Regions from separate parts of the Staphylococcus sp. MSU001 genome, predicted to be linked through region 2. Evidence: riboswitches for the same ligand, from Rfam matches in the RefSeq annotation. Region 2 holds a riboswitch; each other region holds the start of a gene.
What was found. A riboswitch is a leader RNA that binds a small molecule or an ion and turns the genes downstream of it on or off. The one in region 2 is predicted to bind S-adenosylmethionine.
Positions count from the first base shown of each region.

Region 1: linked by a shared signal. The riboswitch ahead of metK (methionine adenosyltransferase) and the one ahead of ACVBFA_RS08270 (methionine ABC transporter ATP-binding protein) in region 2 are both predicted to bind S-adenosylmethionine.
Region 3: linked by a shared signal. The riboswitch ahead of metX (homoserine O-acetyltransferase MetX) and the one ahead of ACVBFA_RS08270 (methionine ABC transporter ATP-binding protein) in region 2 are both predicted to bind S-adenosylmethionine.
Region 4: linked by a shared signal. The riboswitch ahead of ACVBFA_RS09195 (Na+/H+ antiporter NhaC family protein) and the one ahead of ACVBFA_RS08270 (methionine ABC transporter ATP-binding protein) in region 2 are both predicted to bind S-adenosylmethionine.

Region 1 is NZ_JBRIKK010000021.1:1,354-3,562, forward strand. Features, by position in the region: gene metK (methionine adenosyltransferase) at 1-930, opposite strand, end outside; SAM riboswitch class I at 1,039-1,148, opposite strand; gene pckA (phosphoenolpyruvate carboxykinase (ATP)) at 1,300-2,209, shown strand, end outside.
Region 2 is NZ_JBRIKK010000015.1:51,819-54,027, reverse strand. Features, by position in the region: gene ACVBFA_RS08280 (toprim domain-containing protein) at 222-608, shown strand; gene ACVBFA_RS08275 (thioredoxin family protein) at 601-897, shown strand; SAM riboswitch class I at 955-1,057, shown strand; gene ACVBFA_RS08270 (methionine ABC transporter ATP-binding protein) at 1,151-2,176, shown strand; gene ACVBFA_RS08265 (methionine ABC transporter permease) at 2,169-2,209, shown strand, end outside.
Region 3 is NZ_JBRIKK010000003.1:60,377-62,585, reverse strand. Features, by position in the region: gene metX (homoserine O-acetyltransferase MetX) at 186-1,154, opposite strand; SAM riboswitch class I at 1,219-1,319, opposite strand; gene ACVBFA_RS02240 (AzlD domain-containing protein) at 1,444-1,773, opposite strand; gene ACVBFA_RS02235 (AzlC family ABC transporter permease) at 1,770-2,209, opposite strand, start outside.
Region 4 is NZ_JBRIKK010000018.1:25,391-27,599, forward strand. Features, by position in the region: gene ACVBFA_RS09185 (flavin reductase family protein) at 1-23, shown strand, start outside; gene ACVBFA_RS09190 (hypothetical protein) at 67-654, shown strand; SAM riboswitch class I at 730-826, shown strand; gene ACVBFA_RS09195 (Na+/H+ antiporter NhaC family protein) at 960-2,209, shown strand, end outside.

The DNA.
Region 1 (2,209 bases), on a different contig from region 2:
TACTTCACATTGTTTAGCTAAACCAGCTGCAACAATATTTTTAGCTACATATCTTGCAGCATAAGCTGCCGAACGATCTACTTTAGTAGGATCTTTACCACTAAAACAACCTCCACCATGACGGGCATATCCACCATAAGTATCAACTATAATTTTACGTCCAGTCAAACCAGCATCTCCTTGAGGTCCTCCAATAACGAAACGTCCAGTCGGGTTAATGTAAAATTTAGTTTCTTCATCTAATAAAGCTTTATCTACAGTTGGGTAGATAACATGCGTTTTAATGTCCTTTTCGATTTGTGCTAACTCTACATCTTCAGCATGTTGTGTAGAAACAACAATGGTATCAATACGTCTAGGTTGGTCATCTTCATCATATTCAACAGTCACCTGTACTTTTCCATCTGGACGAAGATAATCTAAAATTTCATCTTTTCGTACATCAGATAATCGTTTAGCAAGTTGATGTGACAGGAATATAGGTAGAGGCATATACGTATCTGTTTCATCAGTTGCGTATCCAAACATTAATCCTTGGTCACCTGCACCTGTTGCTTCAATTTCTTCTTCAGAAATTTCATTTCGATATTCAAGCGCTTTGTCTACACCCTGTGCAATATCAGGTGACTGTTCATCAATCGCAGTTAACACTGCCATTGTTTGTGAATCATAACCATATTTTGCTCTAGTATAACCAATATCTTTAATCGTTTCCCTTACCACTTTAGGAATATCTACATAAGTAGTTGTTGAAATTTCTCCAGAAATAAGTGCCATTCCTGTTGTTACTGTTGTTTCACATGCTACACGAGCATTGGGATCATCCTTTAATATTTCATCAAGAATGGCATCTGAAACTTGGTCAGCAATTTTATCAGGATGGCCTTCAGTAACTGATTCTGAGGTAAATAATCGTTTATTGTATGTCATCATTTTCTCCTTTAAATAAATTACGAAAATTCTCTTTAAATATGAGAGCTAAATAAAAGAGCCTTCTTCACTATATAGATAGAGAGAAGGCTCTTAAACGTCCATTCGCTCTTATCGTTCAGACCATATTTGTCTGCAAACGGTTTGGCACCTTTCTTTAAATAAAGAGGTTGCTGGGTTTCATTGGGTCCATGTCCCTCCACCACTCAGGATAAGAGAATCCGTTAAACTTAATAATATCTAATTCAAAGTATGTTGTCAATTTTATACATTGTCACTATTTCTATTTTCAAGTGGATAAATTCAATCGGTGTGTTATACTATCTAAATGTAAGGGCTTACATAAATTATTGTATGGAGGGATTGGGTATGTCTATAGATACATACACAGAAACACTTAAGATAAATCAGCTAATAGAAAAAGCTACATCACATTTTCAACTATCATCAACACAATTATACAAAAAAATTTTAAAAAACCATGAGGGTGAATTAACTGAACTGGGGGCAATAAATGTTAAAACAGGTAAGTACACTGGTCGTTCACCTAAAGATAAATTTATTGTCACTGAACCATCGTATAGGGATAATATAAATTGGGGAGATATCAATCAGCCCATGGATGAAGAAACATTTCTAAAACTTTACAATAAAGTACTCGACTATTTAAATCAGAAAGATGAACTTTACATATTTAGTGGATATGCAGGGAGCGATAAAGAGTCACGTCTTAAACTTAAGGTGATAAATGAATTAGCTTGGCATAACTTATTTGCTCGTAACATGTTTATTCGTCCAGAATCTATAGATGAAGCTCAAAATATAAAACCCAACTTTACGATTGTTTCAGCACCTAACTTTAAAGCTAATCCTGAATTAGATGGGACAAATAGTGAAACATTTGTCATTATATCTTTTAAACATAAAGTGATTTTAATTGGTGGTACAGAATACGCTGGTGAAATGAAAAAAGGTATTTTCTCTGTAATGAATTATTTGCTTCCAATGCAGGATATCATGAGTATGCATTGTTCAGCTAATGTTGGAGAAAAAGGAGATGTAACATTATTCTTTGGATTATCAGGAACTGGTAAGACGACGCTTTCTGCCGATCCAAAACGTAAGTTAATTGGTGACGATGAACACGGTTGGAATAAAAATGGCGTTTTTAATATTGAGGGTGGATGTTATGCAAAAGCAATTCATTTATCTAAACAGAAAGAGCCTCAAATTTATAATGCTATTAAATATGGAACAATCTTAGAAAATACAGTTACAA
Region 2 (2,209 bases):
TTTTTAGAAGGAATAACTTTAATCAGAAACGTAAGCCAAGGTTCATGCATGAGTGACACTAACAATTGAAAATTGCAGTAAAAAAGAGGAACGTTTGAGCAAGGCTCAAGCATAAGTGACACTAGCAATTGAAAATTGTAGTGTCACTAAATGTTTAGGTTTTGGGGATTTTGTGAATGATGATAGTGACAGTTACTTTGACGCTTAGAAGGTGGATTGACATGGCTATTGTAAATAAGGTTATTATTGTCGAAGGTAAATCGGATAAGAAGAGAGTACAACAAGTGATCGCTGAACCTGTAAACATCATTTGTACACATGGCACTATGAGTATAGATAAGATAGACAACATGATAGAAACACTTTATGACAAACAAGTTTATGTTCTTGCCGATTCTGATGATGAGGGTGAAAAAATTAGAAAATGGTTTAAACGTTATTTAAGCGAAAGTGAACATATTTATGTTGATAAAACGTTTTGTGAAGTTGCTAAGTGCCCCAAAAATTATTTAGCACATGTATTAAGTAGATATGGTTTTAATGTAAAAAAAGAAAAGAAACTTATGAATAATTTAAAAACTGAAAGGCTAGTTTTAGTAAATGAATAAATTGAAGGATATTGAAGACATAACTGTTAATTTTAATAAAGATAAACATCTCATATTTGGTTATACACCAATGTGTGGAACATGTAAGATTTCTGAAAGGATGTTGGATATTGCTAATGAAATCTTACAATTGCCAATAAAAAAAATAGATCTTAATTTTCATCCTGAATGGAGTAAAGAGAAACAAATTATGTCTGTTCCTGTATTGCTGCTTATGCGTAGAGATGAAGAGATAAAAAGAATCTATGCATTTCAGTCAGTTACTTATTTGTTAGAAAATTTAAAATAATTATTGACGAAACATTAGTACGATGGTAGGATTAATACAAATTAAATAATGCTTTAACTCTTATCGAGAGAGGTGGAGGGATGTGCCCTAAGAAGCCCGGCAACCGTCTAAAATAGAAATGGTGCCAATTCACATAAAGTATAACTTTAGAAGATGAGAGAAAGAACATTTCAACAAATGCTTTCTCAAATTTTCTAAAAATTGAGAAAGCATTTTTAATTTGATTACTAAGCAACATAAGGAGGCTATTAACGTGATTAAGCTAAACCAAATTGTTAAACGCTATCATACCAAGGACAAAGATGTTCTTGCTGTTGATCACGTTGATTTAAACATTGAATCCGGCTCTATTTTTGGTGTGATTGGTTTCTCAGGAGCTGGTAAAAGTACGCTCATAAGAATGTTTAACAACTTAGAATCTCCAACGTCAGGTGAAATCATTATAGATGGAGACAATATAAGTCAATTATCTAAATCACAGTTACGAAAAAAACGACAAAAGGTGAGTATGATTTTTCAACATTTTAACTTGCTATGGTCAAGAAATGTATTGAAAAATGTAACATTTCCATTAGAAATTGCTGGCGTTCCAAGTGGTCGAGCTAAACAAAAAGCATTGGAACTTATTGAACTTGTCGGTCTAAAAGGTCGAGAAAGTGCGTATCCGTCTGAATTATCAGGCGGACAAAAACAAAGAGTGGGTATTGCGAGAGCATTAGCTAATGATCCAGATGTATTGTTATGTGATGAGGCGACAAGTGCATTAGATCCACAAACTACAGATGAAATTCTAGATTTATTATTGAAGGTAAGGGAACAACAAAATCTAACTATTGTACTTATAACACATGAAATGCATGTTATACGAAGAATTTGTGATGAAGTTGCTGTAATGGAAAACGGTAAAGTTATTGAACAAGGAGCGGTAAGTAAAGTATTTGAGAATCCACAACATGAAGTAACGAAACGTTTTGTGAAAGATGATTTAAACGATGATTTTGAAGATTCTTTAGAGTATTTGGAGCCATTAGATCATGATGCATATATTGTGAGGTTAAACTTTACTGGTGATAATACGACTGAGCCTATCATATCTTATATGACGAAGACACATAACATAGATGTGAATATTCTTGAAGCGGATATTAAGAATACTAAAAACGGTTCGCTTGGATTTTTAGTTATTCACATACCACATATAAGTGAGGAACATTTCAAGCAATTTAAACATAATCTTCACGAACAACACGTTAATGTGGAGGTGCTAAGACATGGGTAAATCTTACGGTGAAATATTTCATGAAATGGTGAC
Region 3 (2,209 bases), on a different contig from region 2:
TTAACAATAAAGTAAAGCCATACTACCAGTGATAGGTTTATGCATAGATACGACATATGAAATAAACTTTGCTTATATAATTCTTTGTATGACTATTTTCATGCCAAAGAAAAATTTACCTACTCTGCACTGTTTAGTATTTCTTATGTGTGCTCATGGGGATTGTGTTCTATTATAAAACTTTACTATTTACGTCGGAATTGTTTCAAGTTTAAGAAATGATATAAATTAGGCGCCCAATCATTAAAATTTAGAAGAAAACCATCATGTCCTACATTATCTGGTACGAAGAAATGACGATGATATTTAAAACGTTCTCCTAAAGCTCTCACTTGATCATCAGGATAAAGCAAATCATCAATAAAGCCCATTGTTAGTACTTTCGTTTCCAACGACTGAAAGACTTCATCAACATCATCTCTCCCTCTATCTAAATGGTGACTATCTAAGACGTCTAGCAGTGTTAAATAACAATTTAAATCGAAATATTCTTTGAACTTATCACCTTGATGTTGTTGATAGCTTACTACTTCATCTGGTGTAAAACGTTGATCATAACTTTTAGACGATCGATACGTGAGAAAGCCGAGTTGACGTGCGATACTTAAACCTTCTTTACCACCTATATGTATAGCTTGTCTTGCAATCTCGTTAAAAGCACGACTATAGGAGGACGTTTTATCAGTAGCGGCTAATATGATTGCTTTTTCCACCTCGAATTGACGATTATAAAGCAATTCCATCGCTTGCATACCACCTAAACTGCCTCCAATGAGAATATTAATCTTCTTAAATTCTAATGCTTGTATACCTAACTCAATAGCTCTAACAATATCCCTCAATGTTAAATGTTCTGGGAAGTTGTCATCATTTAATTTAGAACTTGAACCAAATGGACTTCCAATGACATTGAATGTAAGAAATTGATAATCATGAACTGGAATGTAACCACCATCAATGATTTCTCGCCACCAGCCAGGTTGCGCATCCGTGCCGTATGTTAAATGATTGCCAGTAAGTGCATGGCAAACAACGACAAGGGGTTGACCAGGAAGTCCTACATGTTCATAACGTAGACGTAAATGATCAATCGTTTCACCAGATTCAGTTATAAACTCACCTAGTTCTAATGTATTAACCGTGTAATTCGTCATAATAGTTCCATACCTCCTTCAACTAAAAAAGTGCCTTACTCAAATGATGTAAAGGCACTTATCGTACTTATCATTCGAGTTGCTCGTTGGTATTAGCACCGTGCTATTTAAAGTCGGTTGCTGAAGCTTCTATGGGCCAAATCCCTCAACTTCTCAAAATAAGGTTAGGTAATTTAATTGTATTGTGATGTAGATATGCATTTCGTCTCGAATAGTCTAAATTTTCTAATTATTTTAATCTTAACTAACTTTTTCCGTAAGTTCAATGATTTGATATGATTTTCAAAGATTAAAAGATTAAACGTAAGCAAGCAATGACAAATATACCTCCGAGAATTGTCACTGTTAGACTACGTGTGAAAATAGCGAGCATCACAGTTGGTACGATTGCAATAATATAAGGTAAATTAAGCGTATAACCAAATGTATGATCATGTTGTTGAATTACACCATCTATAATAAGAGCTGTAAATAAAGTGATAGGAATAAAAGAAAGCCATTTAATTACAATTGCTGGTAAGTTGACACGCGATATCATAACAAATGGAATAACACGAACGAGTAATGTGACCACGCCACATAAAACAATAAGTACTAATGTATGTAAATCTGTCGTCATTTTTCCATCATCACCCCTAACAATGCAGCAACTATTGCGGCTATCAATATTGCTACGTATGAAGGTAGAATTGAACTTAAAAGAATCATCATCACAATCACACATACAATGAGTACAATATATATTCTCAATCGTGATTTCTTAATACCTTCAAATTGAGATATACATAAAAAAATAAACATTGCGGTAATGGCAAAGTCTAGACCAAGCGCATCAGGATTTGAAATATACTCTCCGAAAATGGCGCCGATTACACAGGAAACAGTCCAAAATAGGTAAGCAGTAATATTTAGTCCGTGTAGCCATCGATCGTTAATTTTTTCACCTTTAACATATGGTGTTATAGCAACTCCAAAAGTTTCATCTGTTAATAACGTTCCAAGCCCTACCCTATTCCAAAATCCATATTGCTTATAATTAGGTGCTAAAGTCATAC
Region 4 (2,209 bases), on a different contig from region 2:
CAGTTAATCGTCCTACTTCATAAAGATAAAAAGATATTTACAAATATCATTTTAAGGGTGTCATTGATGAAAGCATATCTATATAAATTCATGCCGTTGCTCATTTTAGTTATAGGACTGATTGTCTTATACGTTATTAATGATTATCCCATATTGTTACATGTCATAGTGATTATTACTTTTATAACGAGTGGATTGAAAAATGTATATTTTGTTAATAATAATATTAGAAATCATATTATATGGATGAGCCCTAAACTCGATCGTATCCTTGGTATGCTTTCGGGCATACTATATTCTGGTATTTACGTGGTTAGCTTTATAGAGCAACAGCCTTTATGGATAGTGATACTTATTCTGGTATTAACAGTGGGTACTGCAGTTTTATTAGAAACGAAATTACATATTACATCATCTCAATTAGAGGAGAGGTTATCATCTGAACGGATAAAACGTAAAGTAATATCAAGACATAAGGCACAACGTCTTAAGAATATATTTTTTACTGTGATTGTTGTAGTAATCATTTCAATGCTCATATCATTATATTTAAAGTTAATGGTTATTTTTGGACTTGCATTAGCGATATTCATCTTTGCATCAATAAGTGTGGCTATTTTTGAAAAATACTTTACTATTATTGAAAATATGTAAACTATTATTAAAATATTTAAAATAATAAGTGTTGACGTTATTGCAAATATCTTGTAACGTTAAACACAATTCAATAACTTATCAAGAGAAGTGGAGGGACTGGCCCAAAGAAGCTTCGGCAACATTGTATCATGTGCCAATTCCAGTAACCGAGAAGGTTAGAAGATAAGGTTAAACACGATGTTAACTGAGACTGGGGCATGATTACGTGCCCTGGTTTTTTATTTTTGAGTTATTGATTAAATAGATAGGAATTTTTTAGTATAAAATTTATCAATCCATTATACGGGAAAGTAGGTTAGATTATGAAAGAGATGAAGAATGGCAATGCTTGGGCATTAATTCCTTTATTGTTATTTGTCTTACTATTTCTAGGTGTTGGTATTATTTCTGGTGATTTTACCACTATGCCATTAAATGTTGCTATTACAATTACTGTTATTGTTGCCTTACTGATGAATCGCAAGGAAACTTTTGCGAAAAAAGTAGAGGTATTTACAAAAGGTGCAGGTCACTCTAATATCATTTTGATGATGCTTATTTTTATCCTTGCTGGAGCTTTTTCGACGACTGCTGAAAAAATGGGTGGCGTGTCATCTACAGTTAATTTAGGCTTATCACTTATTCCTCAAAATTTAATAATTGTTGGACTATTTATTATTTGTATGTTTGTATCAATTTCAATGGGAACTTCTGTCGGCACAGTTGCAGCTATTGCACCAGTAGGTTTTGGATTTGCACAAGCAACAGATGTACCAGCTGCATTAGCCATGGCAACAGTTGTTGGGGGAGCGATGTTTGGTGATAATCTATCTATGATTTCTGATACCACTATTGCAGCAGTAAGAACACAAAAAACAAAAATGAGTGATAAATTTAAAGTCAATTTTAAAATTGTATTACCAGGTGCGATTATTACAATCATTATTTTATTCTTTTTAACAAATGGTATTTCCATAGATCATACTAAAAACTATGATTATAATTTAATTAAAGTTATACCATACTTGTTAGTTTTGATTCTTGCGTTAGTTGGTATTAATGTAATTATTGTATTAATAGGAGGTACTGTATTAGCCGGTATAATTGGACTGATTGATGGTTCTTTTGGTTGGAATGGCCTTTTAAATGCTATTTCTAAAGGGATTATCGGAATGGAAGATATTGCTATGATTGCATTGCTTATAGGCGGTCTAGTAGGAATTATTCAACATAATGGTGGTATTGATTGGTTGCTTAATTTTGTAAGGTCAAAAGTAAAATCAAAGCGTGGTGCAGAACTAGGTATAGCGAGTTTAGTGAGTGCAGCTGACATTTCAACAGCAAATAATACAATTTCTATTATTATGGCTGGACCATTAGCTAAAAATATTGCTGATGAATATGATGTCGATCCAAGGAAATCAGCAAGTATATTAGATATCTTTGGTGGGTGTTTTCAAGGATTATTACCATACAGCCCGCAAGTGATTTCAGCAGCAGGTGTAGCCGGAATTTCCCCATTCCTAATGTTACAATATAGTATTTATCCAATATTATTAGGTGTTTGTGGATT